Regions from separate parts of the Jeotgalibaca arthritidis genome, predicted to be linked through region 2. Evidence: riboswitches for the same ligand, from Rfam matches in the RefSeq annotation. Region 2 holds a riboswitch; the other holds the start of a gene.

Region 1 (11,489 bases), 740 kb from region 2:
TATAAAAGTATCCTCAAAAGATTTAGTCGAAGTGAATGGTCTGCCTATTTACAAAGAGCATCCGGTTTATTTCTTATTCTATAAACCTAAAAATACCCTATCATCTGTTTCAGATGACCGCGGTAGACCCGTTGTAACAGATTATTTTACTAATATAGTAGAACGGATTTACCCAATCGGCCGATTGGATTTTGATACAACTGGTTTACTTCTTCTAACTAATGATGGGGAATTTGCTAATTTATTGATGCATCCTAAATATACAGTTGATAAAACTTATGTGGCTAAGGTTAGCGCGATTCCGACCAGACAACAGTTAAACCAGCTTGAAAGAGGCATTGTCATTGACGGTAGAAAAACTGCAAAGGCCAAAGCAAGGCTGATTTCAGAAGATCGTAAAAAGAATACGGCTATTGTTGAATTGATCATTCATGAAGGCTGGAACCATCAAGTGAAAAAAATGTTTGATGCGATTAAATGTCCTGTTGTAAAATTAAAAAGAGAAGCATTTTCTTTCCTAACGCTAGATGGTCTGCAACCTGGTATGTATCGCGAGCTAAAAGGGTTTGAAATTGATAAATTAAAAAATTTAGCTAAGGAAACAACGGTTGCTCGTAAACGCTAAAAAAGAAAATAAATAATAGCAGAAAGGGTGGGTTCAGTGGCTAACTCAGAGACTACAATACTAATTGTAGATGATGAAGAGCGTATCAGACGCCTTTTGAAATTATATGTAATGAAGGAAGGGTATGCATCTGCTGAAGCAGAGAACGGTACTCAAGCTTTAAGAATGATGCAAGAAAAAGATTATGATCTTGTCTTACTCGATATTATGCTTCCTGAGTTAGATGGGCTAGAAGTAATCAAGGAAATTCGTAAAATAAAGGAAACACCGATTATGATGATTACTGCTTGTGGTGACGAAGGACAGCGAGTGGAAGGATTTCAAGCGGGTGCAGATGATTACATTGTTAAACCATTTAGTCCGAGAGAAGTTATGTTGCGTATAGCGGCAGTTTTAAAACGGACAAAGGTTGAGGAACCAGAAACATCTGCGATTACTTATCCTGATTTAGAGATTTTCCCAGACTCACGACTTGTTCTTGCTAGTGGGGACCCTCTAACATTGACACCCAAAGAGTTTGATTTACTTCTTTTCTTAGCTGAAAATCCTGAAAAAGTATTTACGAGAGAGATGTTACTGAAAGAAGTTTGGCGCTACGATTATTTTGGCGATTTGCGAACAGTTGATACTCATATCAAGCGTTTGCGTGAAAAGCTACAAAAAAAATCAGCTTACATAGCAAAAATGATCGTTACTGTGTGGGGAACGGGTTATAAGTTTTCTCCTATCGAAACGGATTATCAAAAAGCTAATGAGATTCATAAGCTATGAAAAGGAAAAACCTAACCTTAACAAATATGATGATTTTTTCCGTTGCAGGTATTATTTTGCTTTCGGTTTTAAATTTTCTAGAAATTCGTAATTTAAGAAACTCTCTGGGCCACTCCTTTTTTGAAACAACAGAAGATTCATTAAGAGGGGTTCAAGAATATATACTCTCGGAAGAACGTTTGACTGCCACCCTTGAAACAGAAGAATTGGATATACCAGAAGATATTAGCGTGCTTTTTATCCAGGATGGACAACTTTATGAGTTAAATGGCTCTGAAAAAGCTAAAAATCAGTCAAAGCTTGTCATCGATCATTTTTTGAATAGTGATCGGGCAAGGGAAATTTTTGACAATCAAGAAGGTGTCAGTGAGTTAGTAAAATATAAGAAACACTCTAATCGTAAATATTCTTTTTTTGTATCAGTTAGTTTTATTGAAAACGGCAATATACTAGTCCTATCAAAAAGTGTTGGCGCCTACTATACTTTTATTAACAACAATCAAAAGTTGTTTTTAATTATTTTGCTACTCTTTCTAGCAGTTTTTTCCTATGTTTATCATTTTCAGTACCGGAAAATTCAAAAACCCATTAAAGAAGTAACGGAAGCTGCGTTTCAGTACTCAGAAAATAATTTTGAATCACGTATTTCAGTCAAAACTAATGATGAAATTGGTAATTTAGCTAGCTCAGTCAGCAAACTGGGTAAAGCATTGGAAGCAAGTACCATTATGAATACACAAGAAAAAGAACTGCTACAGCACATTTATGAGTCATTAAATATTGGTGTCATTTTTATTGATGTCGAAAAGACCGTCAAAATGATGAATAGTTTAGGACAACACTATTATGCTTCTTTTATTAAGACCGACCAATTAAATGATGATGGTATTGATGATAGGTTCCATTCTATTATTGAAGACTGCTTTAACAATAAGGCAGGGCAACGAATGGAACTACAAAACAATCAAAAGATTTTTGATATTCGTTTTTCAACCTTGTTATCAGCTAATTCAGATAGTGTTTACGGTATTTTATTACTTATCGAAGATGTCACCTATGCTAAACAGCTAATATCGATGAGAGAAGAATTAATTACAAATGTTTCTCATGATTTTAGAACACCTTTATCAACGATTAAAGGCTATAGCGAGGCAATTCTTGATAATATCGCCGAGAGTGTTGAAGAAAAGAATGAAATGGCAAAAATTATTTATGATGAGGCAACAGAAATGAGCTTGACCATAGATAGCTTGCTAGATCTTTCCAGAATAAAGGCTGGTTATGTCCATTTGAATTATGAAATGGTTCAATTGCATGACTTTTTTGATCGTCTTCATCATCGTTTTAAGGATAAATTGGAGAAAGAGCAGATTGATTTTTCTGTTGAAATTGAAAATAACTTAGAGTATTTATTATGTGATGAAGAAAAAATGCACCATGTTTTTTATAATTTGATTGATAATGCCATCCGCTATTCTGCAGATCCAGAAGCCAGAGATAAACGATTTATTCGTATCCATGTTCATTTGGATGATGTCTTGGACAAGGTATTGATAAAAGTATCTGATAATGGGATTGGTATTACACAAGAGAGTATTCCTTTTATTTTTGAGCGATTTTATAAAGATGATAAGGCCAGGTCAAGACCAAGCAATGGCTCCGGTATTGGACTGTCTCTCGTTCATTCGATTATTTATGAACATAAAGGTCATGTGACAGTTGACAGCGTTCAGGATGAGGGAACGACTTTTATTGTGACACTTCCGTATGCGGAAGAACTCTACGATAACGAAAAAAATACTTCAAATTAAAAATAATGTTTGACTATTTATTCACAATAACGTATAGTGAAACTATAAAAAATAAATAAAATATGAAACGTCTTCAGGGCAGGGTGAAATTCCCGACCGGTGGTTAGAGTCCACGAGCTTTTATCAGTTTTGATAAAAGTTGAACTGGTGAAATTCCAGTACCGACAGTATAGTCTGGATGGAAGAAGATAATGTTTCTTTGATATGCAAGTCATCAAAGGGCCATTTCTACCTTTTTTAGAAGACAGGGTGAAATAGGTCTTTTTTGTTGTCTTAGAAACGGATTCTCTGAGATAGTTTCGCAGGAGGAATTCATATGTTGAAAGGTAACACACATCGTTTAGTTGGTATTTCATTATTTGGTGCATTAGGATTTGTTTTAATGTTTATTGCATTTCCTGTTATACCCGCTTTTTCTTATTTGAAAGTAGATTTTAGTGATTTACCGATCTTACTATCATTTCTATTGTACGGCCCGGTTGGTGGCGTTATGTCGACCTTAATACGGTCCATCTTACATTATATTCAAACTGGCGGGGATATGGGCTATCCGATTGGTGATTTTGCAAGTTTCATTGCAACACTAGCATACTGTTTCCCAGCTTACTGGTTGCTTAAAAAATCGAAGAGTCAAAAAAGTGCGATTGTAGCATTTTTATTGGGAACACTCTCATTAACAGTCGTTCTGTCGATTGCTAATCTGTATATCATTACACCTTTATATTTGAAGATTTTGAACTTTAGCGTCGGGAACATAACAGAATACATTTTAGCAGGTGTTGTACCCTTTAATTTGGTAAAAGGAACGATTATTAGTATTGTTTTCTTAATGGTGCTGCCTAAATTGCGACCTTGGCTTGTTAAACAAAATAAAATGCTGACGGTTAAGTAAAAAATTGCATGACTAATTAGGATAATGAATAACAAAAATGAGGTTGGATTTTTTCCAACCTCATTTTTTATTATTCAAAAGGCGTATTAGAACGAAGAATTGCGCCAGTTGGGCAACTCGTATATGCTTTTTTGAATACGTCTAGTTCATCGTTTTCGACAGCAATAATGCCTTTATTGTCGTCTTTTTTTGTATAAGCGATGCCATCTTGATCGTACTCATATAAATCTGGCGCTATTAATTGGCATAATCCGCAAGCAATACAACTTTCCTTGTTAATTTTGGTATAATGCATAAGAACACAACTTTCTGTATAGAGGTAGGTGCAATTGTGGAACTCACATATTTAGATTATCTGTTTTTAGATATTTTTTCAATGAAAGAGCCTAGAAAAATAAATTCACTTTACCATATTTTATCTGGCAAGCGAACTGTATCCGTCATGTTACAAGCCATCCGTTATCAATTGGCGCCTTACTATGGTTTATTAGGTAAATTGAAACGTGATAGTTTTGAAAATAAGCTTAATTATTTTGAACAAGTTGGCTTATTAACATCAACAACTGACGGTCTTCTATTAACACAAACGGGTCAAAATCTTTGTCAGGATTTTTTCAGAGACCATACTAGAATTATAGAAAGCGGTCAGATGAGACATGCTTTAATTTTACCACAATTTAAAAGTCGTTTTTTATTCTTGATTCAAGTTTCATCAGAATCAGCTCATAAAAATAACCACTACGTGCCTCTGCAATTACGATTAACAGAGCAAAGTTGGCTTAAAAGCTATATTAAAGAACAGCAACTCGAAAAAGATGTACTAGCAAAGAAACTTGGACATGAACTCCTTCGATTGTTGGAAGAGGTTGAAGGACTTCAGGCAGGACTATTCGTTTGCCAATTTGAAGGGAATAAGCTTAGTCGAAAAACAGCAAATCAGCTTTCGTTATTAACTGGTTTAGAAGAAACTGAAATTTTAATGGCTTGGCATCAAGATTGGTTAAGGCTAATGGATGCTGTTTCGCTTAAAGAACACAGCTTCCCACTCATCTTTCACATCTATCAGCAATTATCCTTAGAAGGGCGATTATGTCCGCCAAGTACAAGGGATACATATGTATTATGGATGGCGGGTCATCCATTGGATAGAATTGCTCATATGAGAGACTTAAAAGCTTCAACAATAAATGATCATCTATCAGAAATTGCGATTTTGTATCGTCATTTTCCATTCGATAAAATTTTAACAGCTGAGATGATGACCTTTGTGGCTCAAGCAAACAGTGAGGGTCTAGCTTTGGATCATCAAGCGATTCAAAGCCATTTTCCGAAGATTAGTTTTTTTGAAAATCGTTTGATGCAAATTATGAATGGAGGAGGACTAGTGTGGAAGAACTAAATCTTGAAGTCATCTTAACCGAACGGTTTGGTTTTGACCACTTTAAAACAGGGCAAAAAGAAGCGATTCAAGCATTACTTAAAGGCAAAAATGTTATTTCAGTTCTTCCAACTGGAACAGGGAAATCACTTATCTATCAATTTACTGGCTATATGTTAGACGGGATGGTTCTAATTGTTTCACCTTTATTATCACTCATGGATAATCAAGTTGCTCAGATGCGATTAGCAGGAGAGAAACGAACAGCAGCCCTTAATAGTATGCTATCTCGTCCAGAACGCCACTATATTGAACAACATTTAGGTCAATATAAGTTTTTGTTTGTATCACCAGAAATGTTACAGTCCTCTTATTTTATGTCATTACTGAGTGAAATTAAAATTGGGTTGTTTGTCGTTGATGAGGCGCATTGTATCTCCCAGTGGGGACAAGATTTTAGACCGGATTATTTGTTTTTAGGAGATGTTCGAAGCAAACTCGCTTATCCACGCACCCTTGCGCTAACAGCAACAGCGCCTCGAACGGTGATTAATGATATTCAAGAAACATTACACTTAAAGGATAATGTTATGTTAGACCGAACAGACCCTAATCGCTCGAATATTTTTTATCACATTATGGAAATTCATCCACAAGAGAAGGATGATCAACTTATAAGTTTGCTGGCAGATTATCCGATGCCAGCGGTTATTTACTTTTCTAGTAAAAAGCAAGCTGATAGCGTTAGCCAGTTAATTAGCGAACGAACACAACTTAAGGTGGATACCTATCATGCTGATCGTAGCTCAGAAGACAGGACAACCATCCAGAGGCAGTTTCTGAGTAATAAGTTAGATGTAATTTGTGCGACATCAGCTTTTGGAATGGGAATTAACAAAGAGAACATTCGCAGTATTATTCATTACCACCTACCTAATACCGTAGAAGAATATATTCAGGAGGTTGGTCGAGCGGGGCGAGATGGCAAACAGAGTATGGCTACTTTGTTATATAGCTATACAGATTTGGCCTTTAAATACAGAAAAACGATTGAGACAGACTTAACAAAGGGTGTAGTGGACACCTTGCTTCAAACGAGGGATTCTCAACTAGTTAATCTATCAGATGCTGATCAAGCCATGTTGCAAATTATTCGCTATAAACAGATGACCAGTGACCAAGCTCTTGACTTTGTTGAAAACCGTACACTCATCCGAACAAATCAATTAAAAGCCATGCAGCAGTTTATTGAAGCGAAGCAGTGTCGAAGGGATATTATTTCGCGTTATTTTGAACACGATACCCAAGAGAAACCAAAGTGGTGCTGTTCGCATTGTCAGCCGGATAACCAGCTTTTATTACAGGAAATGTCTAGTCAGAGTGTTTTAGTTGGTCAGCAAGAAGAAACATTAACAAATTGGAAAGAATTGATTAAAGAACTGTTTGATTTAAAAAAATAACTTTTTTCGTAGATTAAATGTGCTACAATAAGGTCGATGAAGTTTTAGGAGGAAAGTGGATGAGTAAGAAAAATAAAAATCAAGAAGAGCCTTGGTCTAGACGCTTTGGAGAAGACGAGAGTAACAATACCCGTCAATATTCACGTTCTGCCAGAAAGTATAAGAAACAAGAAATAGCGCCTTTATATAAGGTTATTCTATTTGTCTTTCTCGCTTTACTTGTCATCCCGTTTGCAACTTATGCATGGAGTGAAAAAACTAAAAAAGATCCTGAACCACAGACTGCTGAACAAGTAATGGTTAAAAAACCACAATCAGCTCAGTCGTCATCAGGAAGTCAGGTTTCCTCAGAAGAGGAATCTAGTGAAGAATCGGTATCCTCATCTGAGTCAGTAGACGAACAATCATCTGAATCTCGTCCAATTGAATCAGAAGAAAAACCAGAAAGTTCAACTCCTTCATCAGAAGCAACACCACCAGTTGAATCAACACCAGTGGAAGAAGAACCTAATGACGGTGTTTATTCAAATACATATACGATTAAAGCTGGCGATAATTTATATCGTATTGCGGTTAATCATGGTATGACTTTGGATGAATTAAAAGAAGCAAATGGCTTAACGAGCGAAGTAGCAGAAATTGGCGTCGTTTTAAAAGTTAAATAATAGAAATTCCCTTAGGTCTGCGTTTAACGCAGACCTTGGTTTTTGAGTAACTATATCACTATTTGGAGGAAAACCTTGGAAAATTTCAGTATTGCAATTGATGGACCGGCATCTGCCGGTAAAAGTACCATCGCTAAAAAAGTAGCTAGTCATCTTGGCTTTATCTACCTCGATACAGGAGCAATGTATCGTTCGTTGACTTATGCAGCATTAAAAGCTGAGTTAGTATTAGAGGACGAAGCGGCATTAGTCTCTCTATTAAATACAATTGAGATTACTTTCTCATATGAGGGAGACCAACAAAAAGTCTTTGTTAACGGAGAAGATGTTACTGACCGAATTAGAGAAAAAGATGTCACTCAAAATGTGAGCTTAGTTTCTTCTCATGAAAAGGTAAGAGCGGAAATGGTTGCACGCCAGCAACACATTGCTGAAACAGGAGAAATTGTGATGGATGGTCGTGACATCGGAACGGTTGTTTTACCAGCAGCTGATTTGAAGGTTTTCCTGATCGCATCTGCAGAAGAACGTGCACTAAGACGTTATAAAGAGTCAATTGACAAAGGCATGTCAGTTTCCTTAGAACAATTAACGAAAGAGCTGATCGAACGCGATCATTATGATTCAAATCGTACAGCCTCACCTTTGAAAAAGGCTGAAGATGCAGTTGAATTGGATTCAACTCACCTGACAATTGAACAAGTTGTTGAAGAAGTTCTTAGATTGGCTAAAGAAAGATTAAAAAACTAAAATAATCCTGCTAAAGACGGTTCTAAATTCGACATTACTGGACGATATATAAAGAAAATGTTAAAATGATTCTATATGGTTATACGTTTTCAACTGTTTGTCTGTTTGGAATTTTGGGCGGATAAACTTGCGTAAGAATGATACTAGGAGGAATAGGCATATGGCAGATTTTAAAGAGCATTCACAAGCAAATGAAGAAGAATTAGTAACGATGGATCAAATGTTGGACGCATATCCACCACTTGAAGTTGGAGATACGGTTCAAGGAGAAGTCCTAACAATTGAAGATAACCAAGCGATTGTTGGTATTAGCGGACGAGGCGTAGAAGGTGTTATTCCTTACAAAGAGCTATCTGCGAAACCATTTGATGACATTAAAGAAGTGATTAATGTTGGCGATGTTGTTGACTTAGTCGTTATTAAACAAATTAAAGACAAAGAAAATGGTAGCTTCTTATTATCGAAACGTCGTCTAGATGCTAAAAAAGTTTGGAAAGACATTCAAGAAAAATATGACAACAATGAGTACATTGAAGCACCTGTTAAAGAAGTTGTTAAAGGTGGTTTAGTTGTTGATGTTGGTGTTCGTGGTTTCGTACCGGCATCAATGGTAGAAGAATACTTTGTAGAAGATTTCTCTAGCTACAAAGGAAAAACAATGACATTCAAAATTGTTGAATTGGAGCCAAGCGAAAATCGTTTAATCCTATCTCACAAAGCAGTTGTTGAAGCTGAAAAAGAAACAATGAGAGAAGAAGTAATGTCTAACTTAGCTGAAGGGGACACACTAGAAGGAACAGTTGCTCGTCTAACAAACTTTGGTGCATTTATTGACCTTGGTGGCGTTGATGGACTTGTTCATATCTCTCAAATTGCTCACGAACATGTGAACAACCCAGGTGATGTGTTAACGATCGGCGAAAAAGTAACAGTTAAAGTATTATCAGTAGATAAAGAACGTGGCCGTGTATCATTAAGTATCAAGGATACACTACCAGGACCATGGGAATTAGTTGAAGAAAAAGCAGCTGTTGACTCTGTTTTAACAGGAACTGTTAAACGTTTAACTAGTTTTGGTGCGTTTGTTGAAGTATTCCCAGGTGTAGAAGGATTAGTTCATATTTCTCAAATTTCTCACCAACATATTGCAACGCCTCATGAAGTTCTAGAAGAAGGCCAAGAAATTGAAGTGAAAGTGTTAGATGTTAAACCAGAAGAACACCGTCTATCACTGAGCATCAAAGCTTTGCAAGCTCAAAAAGAAGAGGAAGCGTCATCTGAAACTGTAGAAGAGTATACAGGGTCTTATGAAGATGAGTCTGACTCATCATTTACATTAGGTGATGTTCTTGGAGAACAACTAAAAGACTTGCAAGATAACGAATAAACAAAATGCTGATAGGACATGGATGTCTATCCATGTCCTTTTTTATGGATTAAATAAAATTTAGGAGTGATGAAAATGCCGAATCCTGTTATTGCTATTGTAGGAAGACCAAACGTCGGAAAATCGACTATTTTTAATCGTCTTGCGGGAGAAAGGATTTCCATCGTTGAAGATATTCCTGGAGTGACGAGAGACCGAATTTATGCTGAAGGTGAATGGTTAGGCCGTACATTTGATATCATCGATACAGGTGGAATTGATTTAAAGGATGAACCATTTATGAGCCAAATTAAATTGCAGGCTCAAGTTGCAATGGAAGAAGCTGATATTATTGTCTTTATTACCAGTGTACGTGAAGGCGTAACAGAAGGTGATGAGAACGTTGCACGCTTACTTTACCAATCTGGTAAACCGGTCATACTTGCAGTTAACAAAGCAGATAACCCGGAGATGCGTGCTGATATTTTTGATTTTTATAGTTTAGGATTAGGCGAACCATATCCGATTTCAGGAAGTCACGGTCTAGGCCTAGGTGACTTGTTGGATGCAGTTGTATCTGAGTTGCCACCAGAAGAACATTTCCAAGATGAAGAAGATGTGATTAATTTCTGTTTAATTGGTCGACCAAATGTTGGGAAATCATCGCTTGTGAATGCCATTTTAGGTGAAGACCGCGTGATTGTATCAGACATTGCAGGTACAACGCGTGATGCCATTGATACAAGCTTTGTTGACGACGAAGGTGTCAAATTTAAAATGATTGATACGGCTGGTATTCGTAAACGTGGAAAGGTAACAGAATCAACTGAGAAATTCAGTGTGATGCGTGCAATGCGTGCGATTGACCGCTCTGATATTGTCTTAATGGTATTGAATGCTGAAGAAGGTATTCAAGAACAAGATAAACGTGTTGCCGGTTATGCTCATGATGCAGGTAAGGGTATTGTAATTGTCGTTAATAAGTGGGATAAAATTGAAAAAGATAATCACACGATGAATAAGTTTGAAGAAAAAATTCGTGATGAGTTTCAATATTTATCTTATGCGCCGATTATTTATGTATCTGCGTTAACTAAACAACGCCTTGTTCAAATTCCTGACAAAATTAAAGAGGTTAGCGAATCTCAAAATCGTCGTATTTCGTCATCGTTATTGAATGATGTCCTAATGGATGCTATTGCGAGAAACCCTACGCCAACTGATAAAGGAAGACGCTTGAAAATCTATTACATGACACAAGTTGGCTCTAAACCACCAACATTTGTCTTGTTTGTAAATGATCCAGAGTTACTCCATTTTTCTTATGAGCGCTTTATTGAAAATCAAATTCGAAACACCTTTAGTTTTGATGGTACACCATTTAGAATTATTGCAAGACAAAAGAAATAAAGTGAAATAACGGTCGAAAAAACGTTATAATCATTGCAGTACCAACTATTCTATGATATTCTGTATTAGGAATTACCGATGAAAAGTTGGTAGTCCTTCACTATTTTTGGACCACTCAAAAGTAGTTCATCATGTTTTTTAATAGATAGCTATAAAAGCATGGATCTTCTTTTTTTGGCAGGAGGTGAAAACAACATGACAAACAAAGCTGAATTAGTAGAACGCGTTGCTGATAAAACAAACCTTACAAAAAAGGAAGTTACAGCTACTGTAGATGCATTATTTGAAGCAATTCAAGAAGCTTTACAAAACGGTGAAAAAGTTCAAGTTATCGGATTTGGTAACTTTGAAGTACGTGACC
Region 2 (11,489 bases):
TTCTTAATAATTCAGATAATGATGCATTTTTTCTTGCTTGGTCTTTAGATAGCTTTCATCTTCTGTAAAAGCCTCCATTTGAAGCGGAATTCTTTCTACAATATCTAAACCATATTTATTCATGCTTTCTACTTTCAAAGGATTGTTGGTCATCAGTCGTAGTTGCGAAACACCTAAATCATCAAAAATTTGTTTGCATTCATAATATTCTCGCAAATCAGCTGGAAAGCCAAGCGCCAAGTTAGCTTCAATTGTATCGTGTCCTTGATCTTGTAATGCATAAGCTCTTATTTTATTTACCAAACCAATTCCACGTCCTTCTTGACGCATGTAAATCAAAATCCCTCTTCCTTCATCAGCAATACTTTTCATTGCTGCATCCAACTGTTGTCCGCAGTCACATTTTTTAGAACCAAATACATCTCCTGTCAAACATTCTGAATGAATACGACAAAGTACCGGTTCACCCTCACTGACTTCCCCCATAACCAAGGCGATATGGTGCTCACCACTTACCTCATGTTCATAAGCATAGATTTCAAAATCACCATATTTAGTAGGTAACAGTGCTTGAGATTGGCAGAAAATAACCTGTTCTTTGATTTTACGATACTCAATTAAATCAGCAATTGTACCGATTTTTAACTCATGAAGATTAGCTAAAGCCATTAAATCATCTCTTCTTGCCATCGATCCATCTTCATTCATGATTTCACAACACAGGCCAACAGGTTCCAAACCTGCTAAACGCATTAAATCAACCGTTGCCTCTGTATGTCCATTTCGCACCAGTACACCTCCATCAACCGCTTCTAGCGGGAACATATGGCCGGGCCTTCTAAAATCTTCCGACTTTGCATCCTTGGACACCAGCTTCATAGCCGTCAGGGACCGTTCTCCAGCTGAAATACCTGTTGTAGTATCCACATGATCCACTGAAACAGTAAATGCAGTCCCGTGATTATCTGTACTATTTAGGCTCATTTGAGGCAATGCTAATCTTTTTGTATAGCTTTTAGGCATTGGCATACAAATTAGACCTTTGGCATAACTAGCCATGAAGTTTATATTTTCTTTAGTAGCAAATTCAGCAGCACAAATGATATCTCCTTCATTTTCTCTATCTTCATCATCCACTAATATAATGTTTTTCCCTTCTCTTAAATCATCAAGCAATTCTTCAATCGTATTAAACATGTCCCTCTCCATTCCGTTCTAAAAGAACCCATTCTCTCTTAATAACTCCGCTGTTACTTGTCCCTCTTGAACATCCTCTTTGGAATCCAATCCTAGTAACTTCTCAACATACTTTCCAATCATATCGCATTCAAGGTTTACGGTATCACCCATTTTCTTTTGTAATAGGATTGTCTCTTCCCCTGTATGAGGAATAATAGAGACTTTGAAAAACTGATCATTCACCGTGACTACTGTCAAACTAACACCATCAATGGCTATGGAACCCTTCTCGATAATGTAACGCAATAATTCCGGAGCTGTTTCAATCGTAATCCAAACGGCATTATCGTCACGCTTCAAGTTTCTAATCTTCCCTGTTCCATCGATATGCCCGCTAACTATATGGCCGCCAAGTCGCGTTGCCAAACTTAATGCTCGTTCCAAGTTCACGTAACTTCCAGGTACTAATTCCCCTATGTTAGTCCTGTTCAAGGACTCGGACATGACATCTGCCTCAAAAAAATCATTTCCTACTTTCGTCACCGTCAAACAAATACCATTTGTGGAGATGCTATCTCCGATACGAGTACCTTGTAATACTTTTTGTCCCTTTATTTTGAGTATCGAGGATTTTCTACCTCGTTTAATTGATTGAATGGTTCCCACTTCTTCAACAATTCCAGTAAACATCGTATTCCTCCATTCAATTTTTTCTCTTTATTTAGCAATATACCCTTCCACAAATAAATCTTCCCCGACCATCACAGCTGTCATCCGTTCAATTTGGAATACATTTTTTAATGAGTGAATCCCCGCTCCTTCTACAGCAGTCTTAGCCTCTTTCCCTCCGATTATTTTTGGTGCAATGTAAAATTGTATTTTGTCCACAATCCCTTCTTCCAAGGCTGAAAAATTCAGAGTTGCCCCACCTTCTAACAAGATACTATCGATGCCCCTAGCGCCTAATATATTCATTAATTCTCGTAAATGAACTCTTCCGTGTTTTTCTTTTGTTACAATCACTTCAATACCCATTTGTTTTAACATGTCTATTTTTTCTTTACGAGCTCTTCTTGTGGTCGCCACTATTGTCTTTGCTTCATCTTGTTGAGTTAGTACCTTTGAAGTGCTTGGAATCCTTAGCTGACTATCGACAACAATTCTAATAGGATTACGACTGTTCGTTATCCTGGAGGTTAGTCGAGGATTATCTTTGATAACCGTTTCTACTCCTACCATAATTCCCGATAGTTCGTGGCGCAAGGAGTGCACTTGTCTCCTGGATGTTTCGCCAGAAATCCATTGAGATTCATCAGTCACTGTGGCTGTCTTTCCATCTAGAGACATCGCGTTTTTCATAAACACAAATGGTTCTTTGGTAACAATGAATTTCATGAAAATCTCATTCAATTTTTGGCACTCTTCTTCTAACACACCTGTAACCACTTCAACTCCATTGCTACGAAGTTTTTCGATTCCCTTTCTTGCAACTAGCGGATTGGGATCGAGTGTCCCCACGACTACTCGTTTGATTTTCTTGTCTACTAGTAAGTTAGAACAAGGAGGTGTTTTCCCAAAATGAAAACAAGGTTCTAACGTCACATACAACGTTGCTCCAGCCACATCCTCTTTTGCAGATTCAATAGCATTTACTTCCGCGTGAGCCTGCCCATATTTTTGGTGGTATCCCTGCCCGATAACTTTTCCATTTTTCACTATTACAGCACCCACTAAGGGATTGGGAGATGTCCAACCTTTCCCTTTTTTTGCTAAGTTCAGTGCCATCCTCATATATTGATCATCCAATCATCTCACTCCTTCCAAAATAAAAAAGCCCTCAAGATTTTATCTCAGGGCTTTTGTCATTCTGTTTGTAAAGACACCACAAATAAATCCATATACTTTCGCATGTGGTTGTTGTTCTTTTAAACTGACGTCTTCTTTCATCCAGACTGTACTGTCGGCTTCGGAATCTAACCGAATCTGCCTCGCGGCTCGTGGGCTTTACCACCGGTAGGGACTTGCACCCTGCCCTGAAGACTATTTAATTTTTATGTTACTATACAAAAAAAGCTCCAGAATTTTATATCCAGGGCTTCGGCTTATAGTTAAATAAGACTATTTAATAATTGCTTCACAAACCCATAATCGCTACATGTTAAAAAAAGGTTGTGGGTATCTTAACTTCTCTGCAACTATCCTGCCTTCGCTTTATCCAGACTATACTGTCGGCTTCGGAATCTAACCGAATCTGCCTTACGGCTCGTGGGCTTTACCACCGGTAGGGACTTGCACCCTGCCCTGAAGACTATTTTTTGTAATGTCAGGATATATCGAAATACAATAGATGTCAATATCTTTTCCTTTAATTTTCTAAACTGTTTGCAAAAAACATACATACTTAGCCCATCTGACAGCTCTTTAAAAGCTGATCGGCGAATGTCCATATCTGAGTTCATAGATAGCTCGGGGAGTAGTTAAAAGGGGTCTCAGTTGCGCGAGTGCTTTCTCAACCGCAGATCTAATTTCACGTTTTTCGGTAATAAATTTCTATTAAAGACTCCTTCATCCGTTATGATATTCTTAGTTATTTTCCTGTACTCTTTAATAAAGAATACAAGTTGAGTCTTTCGAGAATAGTTTATTTTCTAAATTAGTTTTATAATCGACATAATTTTTTTATCAAAAGATAGTTATTTTTTGAGAACTGTAATACAATATAAAGATAGCGACAAACAGTCTAGGAAAGGAAAAGAAGATTGCACAGCCTTCTTCAGCGATTAAAATGATTAACTGGTTTAAAAAATGGCATATGGAAGCCACCTTTATTTATGAACAAGATCCATCCTGTCAAAGTGTCTGGGAAGCTTTCTTTCTTTTCCCCAGTATAAAAGCACTAAAGAAACACCAACGCGCACACCATCATTATTTGAAAAAACGCTATACTTATGCTAGATGGCTATCTGAACGTGCTAAATTTCAAACGGGTATTGAAATACATCCTGGCGCATCGATAGGAGACAACTTATTTATTGACCATGGTATGGGCGTTGTTATTGGCGAAACAGCCATTATCGGTGACCGTGTGAAGCTTTATCACGGCGTTACATTAGGTGGAACCGGTAAAGACAAAGGAGTTAAACGCCACCCAACAGTGGAAAATGATGTTGAAATCGGTGCAGGTGCGACCGTTTTAGGTAATGTCACCATTGGTCACCATAGTAAAGTGGGTGCCGGCGCAGTTGTTTTAGCTGACGTTCCGCCCTATTCCACGGCGGTTGGGATGCCTGCCCGCATTATTCCACACGATGAGAGACGGCAGTTAGATTAAAATTAAATAAAAATAAATTTGACTCTTTCTCATTATTTTGTTATATTTCTAAACAATATCAACAGACAGTGAAAAGAAGAGTACAGTTATTTAGCCTCCATAGCGAGTCCGGTCGGTGAAAAAGGATGAGGTCAACTAATTGGAAGTGCATCTTGGAGTCACATCATCGAGCGAATAGCCAGATGGTGTCGGGACTTGCCCGTTATCGCAAACTGCTATAAGTATGTAGTGGAATGAGATGGAACAGCAATTGTTCCATACGATTAAGGTGGAACCGTGAAGATGCTTCTTTGCCCTTAAAAACAGTGATTGGACTGTTTTTAAGGGCTTTTTTTCTGTCAAAAAATAATAGATAGAATGGAGAATGAAGATGAGAAAATTAGCGTTATCAGTATTGGCATTAGTAAGTTTGGTATTAACTGCTTGTGGATCAAGCGGTGCGTCCGAAGAATCGAAAACAATTACAGTTGGTACCTCTCCTGGCCCTTATAGTGAATTATTTTTAGATCATATCGTTCCTATTTTAGAAGAAGATGGGTTTCAAATTGAGGTTGTTGAATTCTCAGACTTACGCTCAGCTGACGTTGCCCTTCAAGAAGGTGCGGTTGACGTCAATGTTGATCAGCATATTGCTTATATGGAGAACTTTAATGCAGAAGCGGACGCTGACCTGACTGCTATTACGCCAATACCGACTGTGCCAACTGGCCTTTATTCCAGCTCGAAAGATAGTGTTGAGGAGATTGAAAAAGGTGACAAAGTTGCTATTCCAGACGATGCGTCTAATGCGGCACGCGCCCTTCTCTTACTTGAAAAATCAGGTTGGATTAAATTGGATGAATCCGTTGAAGCAATGTCGTCAACAACTAGTGATATTGTCGAAAATCCGTATGAACTTGATATTATCGAAATGAGCTCTGCACAAATTCCTCGTTCACTAGATGACTTGGATTACGGCGTTATTCCAGGGAGTATGCTCTATGCAGCAGGTATGAGCTCGAATGATAGTTTGCTCAACGAAGACATTTTACCTCACCTTGTTTTACACGCTGTTGTTGATGGTAAAAATGCCGAAACAGATTGGGCAAAAGCCATTGTCGCTGCCTATCAATCTGATGCCTTTTTAGAAAAAATGGATCAAGTTAATGCTGATAATTATTGGTTTATTCCTGATGAATTAAAATAAGGATAACTACTTTCATAAGCTATTTTTAAAAGCACACAAAAACAGGTTCGGACGCGGTCCGAACCTGTTTTTTTAGTTTTCTTCACTTGTAATATCAATGACTTTCATCAAACGCGTTAGATTTGAACGTTCGCTCTCATCCAAGGTTCGCTCAATATAAGCAATCGTATCTGTTAAGTTTGGAATCGTCATATGCTCCAAAGAATTCACACGACGTCTTGTGCGCTCAATTTCATCAGCCATCATTTGACAGGTCTTTTCAATTTCAGCCAATTGGAGCATCAACGGCAAAATATCATCCAGGTCAGTTAGCGATTGGTCAAGCTCACTCGTTGTATTAACGAAACCATAAGAGAAATCTTCTTCGCCATAATCATCGTCGTACTGTTCATTTAAAACTGGGACATCCATGTTCATAATCGTTTTAAAGTTAACATCCAAACCAACCTTTTGCATAGGAATGGCAAATGATTCCTCTAAAATATAATCGGGAATCGTACTAGATGCCAGCACATATTTCTTCATTCCTTCTTGCAAGGTTTGTTCCATTTTTTTGCGTAGACGTTGGTTATCTTTAACAAGAATAATAAATTGGCGAACAAGTTCATCTTGTTTATCTTTTAATAATTTGTGGCCTCGTGTAGCAGTATGAAGTCTTTTTTTCAAACGACTTAATTCCATCCTTGTGGGATTTATATTCATAACTGCCATTATTCATCGGACTCCTTCTCGGTTGGAAGATACTCATCAATGTATTCTGACTTAATCCGGCTCAATTCTTCCTTCGGTAAACTCGCCAGTAATTGCCAACCTAAATCAAGTGTTTCTTCAATACTTCTGTTCGTATCAAAACCTTGATTTAAATACTCAGACTCAAAACGATCAGCGAAGTGAGCAAACTTACGGTCAATTTCAGATAAGGCTGATTCCCCTAAAATAATCGACAATTCCTTAGCTGATTTACCGTCTGCATATGCTGCATAAATCTGGTTCATAGTCGCAGAGTGATCCTTACGCGTTTTCCCTTCGCCCGTACCTTTATCCTTCAACCGTGATAAACTCGGCAAAACATCAACAGGCGGCATAATATTCTTCTTGTAAAGATCACGCGAAAGAATAATTTGTCCCTCTGTAATATAGCCTGTTAAATCCGGAATTGGATGAGTCTTATCATCATCTGGCATCGTTAAAATCGGAATTTGTGTAACCGATCCCTCTTTCCCAACTAAGCGACCTGCACGTTCGTACAAGGTTGCCAAGTTCGTATAAAGGTAACCCGGATAGCCACGACGACCAGGAATCTCACGACGAGCCGCTGAAATTTCTCTCAGCGCCTCACAATAGTTCGTCATGTCCGTCATAATAACCAACACATGCATCCCTTTTTCAAACGCAAGATATTCCGCTGCAGTTAAGGCAATACGCGGCGTCGCAATCCGTTCGATGGCTGGATCATTCGCCAAGTTTAAGAATAAAACAGAGTGATCAAGCGCCCCTGTTTTTCTAAACTCTTCCACAAAGAATTCAGATTCTTCGTACGGAATACCAATGCCAGCAAAAACAATCGCAAAGTTTTCTTCTTCACCACTTACAGTTGCTTGACGAGCAATTTGAGCTGCCATTTCATTATGAGGCAAACCTGAAGCAGAGAAAATCGGCAATTTTTGTCCTCTAACTAATGTATTTAAATGGTCAATAGCTGAAATTCCGGTTTGAATAAATTCATCCGGGAAGTCACGCGCCATAGGGTTAATCGCTTCACCATTTACATCCAAGCGTTTGTCAGGAATAATTTTAGCACCGCCATCAATAGGATTACCTAAGCCATTGAAAACACGACCTAAAATATCTGGTGAAACGCCTAGCGTTAAACTGTTCCCTAAGAAACGAATTTTTGAATCTTCCGCACTCAAATCACTAGTTCCTTCAAATACTTGAACAACGGCTTTATCCTCATTAACTTCTAGGACTTGTCCACGACGTAATTCGCCGCTTGTCGTTCTAATTTCAACTAATTCATCGTATTTAATACCTTCTACACCTTCGACTACAATTAATGGACCAGCAATCTCCGATACTGACCGATATTCCTTTAGCATCATTCATTGCCCCCATTCTCTATAATCGTTTGAATTGTTTGTTGAATTTCTTGCTGAATATGATCAAGTTTATCCAATTCGTATTCGTGAATGTACTTGCTGCGCGCAATCTTTTCACGTAATTGAACGGTACCCTTTATAATTTCATCGTAGTAAGCACCTAAGCGAATTGCTTTTTGCATATGGTCGTTAAAGCTTAAAATATTAGAAATCATCTTAAATTGCTTTGTACGAGACGTATGCGTATCAACGTCATCAAAGGCATTTTGTTGCAAGTAGTCTTGACGAATCGAACGAGCCGTTACCATAGTGATACGGTCCTTTTGAGACAAGGAATCGATACCGACTAATTGGACGATTTCTTCTAAACGGCTCTCCTCTTGCAGAATAGTCATAGCTTTTTCAACCAGTTCTGACCACTCATCACTAATCAGCGAATCCACATAAGCATTTAGCTCATCTTCATAAAGTGAATAAGAATCTACCCAGCTAATAGCAGGGAAGTGACGTTTCTGCGCTAAGGCACTGTCTAGAGCCCAGAATACTTTAACGATTCGTAAGGTATTTTGAGTAACAGGTTCAGATAAATCTCCACCTGCTGGCGATACCGCTCCAATGGCTGTAATACTGCCTTCTCTAGGCTCTTGTCCGAGTGTTTTAAAACGTCCGGCACGTTCATAGTATTCAGCGATTCGACTTCCTAAATAAGCAGGATAGCCTTCATCACCTGGAATTTCCTGCAAACGACCACTCATCTCACGCAACGCTTCTGCCCAACGTGACGTTGAATCGGCCATAACAGCAATACTATAACCCATATCACGGTAGTATTCAGCAATCGTAATTCCTGTATAGATGGAAGCTTCACGAGCAGCAACTGGCATATTCGATGTATTCGCGATTAAGACCGTTCTTTCCATAATCGATTCACCTGTTTGTGGATCAATTAATTCCGGGAACTCATTAATAACATCTTTCATTTCATTACCGCGTTCACCACAACCAATATAAACAACAATATCCACATCAGACCATTTGGCGATCTGATGCTGAACAACTGTTTTACCAGCTCCAAATGGCCCTGGTACAGCTGCCGAACCACCCTTTGCTACTGGGAAAAAGGTATCAATAACGCGTTGTCCCGTTACAAGCGGTTGCCCTGGTTTCATTTTTGTTTTAAATGGTCGAGGCTTACGAACTGGCCAGCGTTGTAGCATTTGAATGGCTTTTTCGCCATTTTCTGTTTTTATGAGACAAATATCTTCTTTAATCGAATAGTTTCCTGCCTTGATTTCTGTAATCTCTCCAGAAACATTTGGCGGAACCATCACGCGGTGTTCAATTGCTGTTGTTTCTTGAACAACACCGATGATATCTCCTGTTTCAACATAATCGCCAACAGCTTTTTTAGGAATAAAGGTCCATTTTTTCTGCCAGTCTAATGGCGAAATGGAAACCCCTCTTTCTAAATAGTCACTGTTTGTTTGCGCCATATATTTATCTAAGGGACGTTGAATCCCATCAAACATCTGTGATAACAAACCTGGCGCTAATTCAACCGATAATGGTGCACCGGTTGTTTCAACAACTTCTCCTGGCCCAATACCTGCTGTCTCTTCATAGACTTGGATAGAAGCAATGCCTTTTTTTAATTCAATAATTTCTCCGATTAATCCTTTTTCACTAACTTTACAAATTTCATGGATTTTTGCACCTTGGAGTCCACTGGCAGTTACTAATGGGCCTGAAACTTTTAAAATTGTTCCGATTGCCAAAACATCTCCTCCTCGCTCTTTGCAAACTTTTCTAGTCTTCTAATATGTTCATACCGATTGCTTTTTCGACATTTCGTTGAATACGATCCATACCAATCCCTAAGCTCCCGGTACTACTCGGTATCGGGATAATGGCTGGTACAGGCATATGATCGTACTTTCTAATTGTATCTTCAAGCTGCTCAGCAATACGTTCTGTCACAAAAATGACGCCGCATTCTTTCGCTAATGCTTCAATTTGATGCCTAGCCTCTTCTAAATCCGTTACTGGATAAACGTCGATGCCTAGACCTTTAAAGGGCAGGATTGAGTTCTTACCACCCAGCATTGCAATTTTTTTATACATAGCTATCACGCATCCGTTTTCTTAAAATATCTTCCGGTATTTTATTAATTTTTCCGATTAAGATAATCCGAATGTTCTTAATTTCTGTTTCTTTGGCATAGATATAGCCCATGATGGCAGTTGGACCAAAGGGAACAATTTTGTTTTCTCGGTAACGTTTCATGAGAAAATTATCTTTAATCAAGTCGAAGTCATTTAAGGTTTTATGCTCTTGAATTTCTTCGTAAGCTTGATCAATCAAATTTTTAAAAGGTGTGTCCCTTAAGTAATCCACAAAGTCATCCAATGAGCTGTGAATGCTTTCTAATATGTTGTCAACTGAGAGTGTACCTCCGTCAGCCAGAACAGCGCGTAAGAACCCTTGTCCACGCTTAATTAAATAAGCGCGTAGTGTCGTCGAGATATTAAAAATATCAATGTTACGCTGAATCAGCTGGTCAAACTCGGGATAACCTGCTTCCTTAGCTAAAGTTAGCATGTGCACCCAGTAGTGGTTATCGAAGATAATATCAATTCCCACGCTCTCATTGTAATCTTCAATATAATCCGATACTTCTTTCATACAGATATTCATTTGTTCATCAACATGTTCGCTTCTTCCAATATTAACCAGTTCTTTTAAAATACGAATGGGAACGGAGCCTAGTGGAACAAGTAAGTGTGATAAGTCTTGGTTGATATACTTTTCTTTTATTAAGACTTTTAAATTTTGATAGTCATGACGCAAGGTAAAGTAATCAATGACACGGCGGTCTGGACTTATCTCATACAATAAATCGTACATGTCCTTTTGTTCAGCTAGAAGAACATCTTCAAAATCATGAACGGCGGTGTCTTCATAAATATGGTTACCATAAGAGCTATCTCTCAACATGGTATAGACATCGTCTGCATCCTTTGCCGTTAATAAACGTTCCAAAAAGCTATCAGGAAAGAGTTGGATTTCATATGTTCGGATTCTAGTATTGACAGCACTAAATTGAATATCCTTCATTCTGTCACTCCTATTAGTCTTCTAAGAATAGTAAATCAAGTAATTGACTGCTCAACTCTTCTTCAGCATTTTGCAATAATGATTCAAATAAGAAGTTGTATTCGATTGTATCTTGTTTGAGTAAAAAGCCACCACGACGCGGTACAGCTACTTTAGCAACTGATAATTCAATATCAGGCTGAGCAAAGGTAATCCATTTCTCAATCGTTGCTTTATCAGCGTACTTTTCACTTTCTTCACCTAAAATAAGCTGGACATTGCCACTTAAAGCAGATCTCTTTAAGCTCTTTTCTAAAAAGGCAGTGAATTCTGTTTCAGACATATGTTCAAATGACTCCAAGGCTTCTTGGAATAACTCATCCAATAAAGCTTCTTTAGCAGCCAATACTTTAGCGCGAGATTTGATATGTAAGTCAGACACTTCCAAACTCATTTCTGCTCGAATTTCTTTTTCGTAGGCAGCTAATCGCTCTTCTTTTTGTTTAGTCAGTTGCTTTTTACGCAATTCTTCTCGGCGCTCAGTCTTTTGACTAGCGTCCTTCAGATAATGCTCTTGTCTTTTTTTAGCATCTTGAATGA

The links. Region 2 has a riboswitch for FMN ahead of ribD (bifunctional diaminohydroxyphosphoribosylaminopyrimidine deaminase/5-amino-6-(5-phosphoribosylamino)uracil reductase RibD). Riboswitches for the same ligand answer to the same signal wherever they lie in the genome.
Region 1: linked by a shared signal. The riboswitch ahead of G7057_RS10420 (ECF transporter S component) and the one ahead of ribD (bifunctional diaminohydroxyphosphoribosylaminopyrimidine deaminase/5-amino-6-(5-phosphoribosylamino)uracil reductase RibD) in region 2 are both predicted to bind FMN.

The regions. Positions count from the first base shown of each region.
Region 1 covers NZ_CP049740.1:2,068,222-2,079,710, forward strand. The annotation lists gene G7057_RS10405 (pseudouridine synthase) at 1-625, shown strand, start outside; gene G7057_RS10410 (response regulator transcription factor) at 662-1,396, shown strand; gene G7057_RS10415 (ATP-binding protein) at 1,393-3,207, shown strand; FMN riboswitch at 3,273-3,401, shown strand; gene G7057_RS10420 (ECF transporter S component) at 3,524-4,099, shown strand; gene G7057_RS10425 (ferredoxin) at 4,170-4,394, opposite strand; gene G7057_RS10430 (helix-turn-helix domain-containing protein) at 4,431-5,498, shown strand; gene G7057_RS10435 (RecQ family ATP-dependent DNA helicase) at 5,486-6,937, shown strand; gene G7057_RS10440 (LysM peptidoglycan-binding domain-containing protein) at 6,997-7,602, shown strand; gene cmk ((d)CMP kinase) at 7,678-8,352, shown strand; gene rpsA (30S ribosomal protein S1) at 8,513-9,739, shown strand; gene der (ribosome biogenesis GTPase Der) at 9,815-11,128, shown strand; gene G7057_RS10460 (HU family DNA-binding protein) at 11,324-11,489, shown strand, end outside.
Region 2 covers NZ_CP049740.1:455,289-466,777, forward strand. The annotation lists gene G7057_RS02230 (bifunctional 3,4-dihydroxy-2-butanone-4-phosphate synthase/GTP cyclohydrolase II) at 4-1,197, opposite strand; gene G7057_RS02235 (riboflavin synthase) at 1,216-1,869, opposite strand; gene ribD (bifunctional diaminohydroxyphosphoribosylaminopyrimidine deaminase/5-amino-6-(5-phosphoribosylamino)uracil reductase RibD) at 1,897-2,985, opposite strand; FMN riboswitch at 3,111-3,224, opposite strand; FMN riboswitch at 3,378-3,492, opposite strand; gene epsC (serine O-acetyltransferase EpsC) at 3,965-4,510, shown strand; gene G7057_RS02250 (MetQ/NlpA family ABC transporter substrate-binding protein) at 4,881-5,696, shown strand; gene G7057_RS02255 (V-type ATP synthase subunit D) at 5,769-6,407, opposite strand; gene G7057_RS02260 (V-type ATP synthase subunit B) at 6,407-7,795, opposite strand; gene G7057_RS02265 (V-type ATP synthase subunit A) at 7,795-9,570, opposite strand; gene G7057_RS02270 (V-type ATP synthase subunit F) at 9,602-9,916, opposite strand; gene G7057_RS02275 (V-type ATPase subunit) at 9,909-10,910, opposite strand; gene G7057_RS02280 (V-type ATP synthase subunit E) at 10,924-11,489, opposite strand, start outside.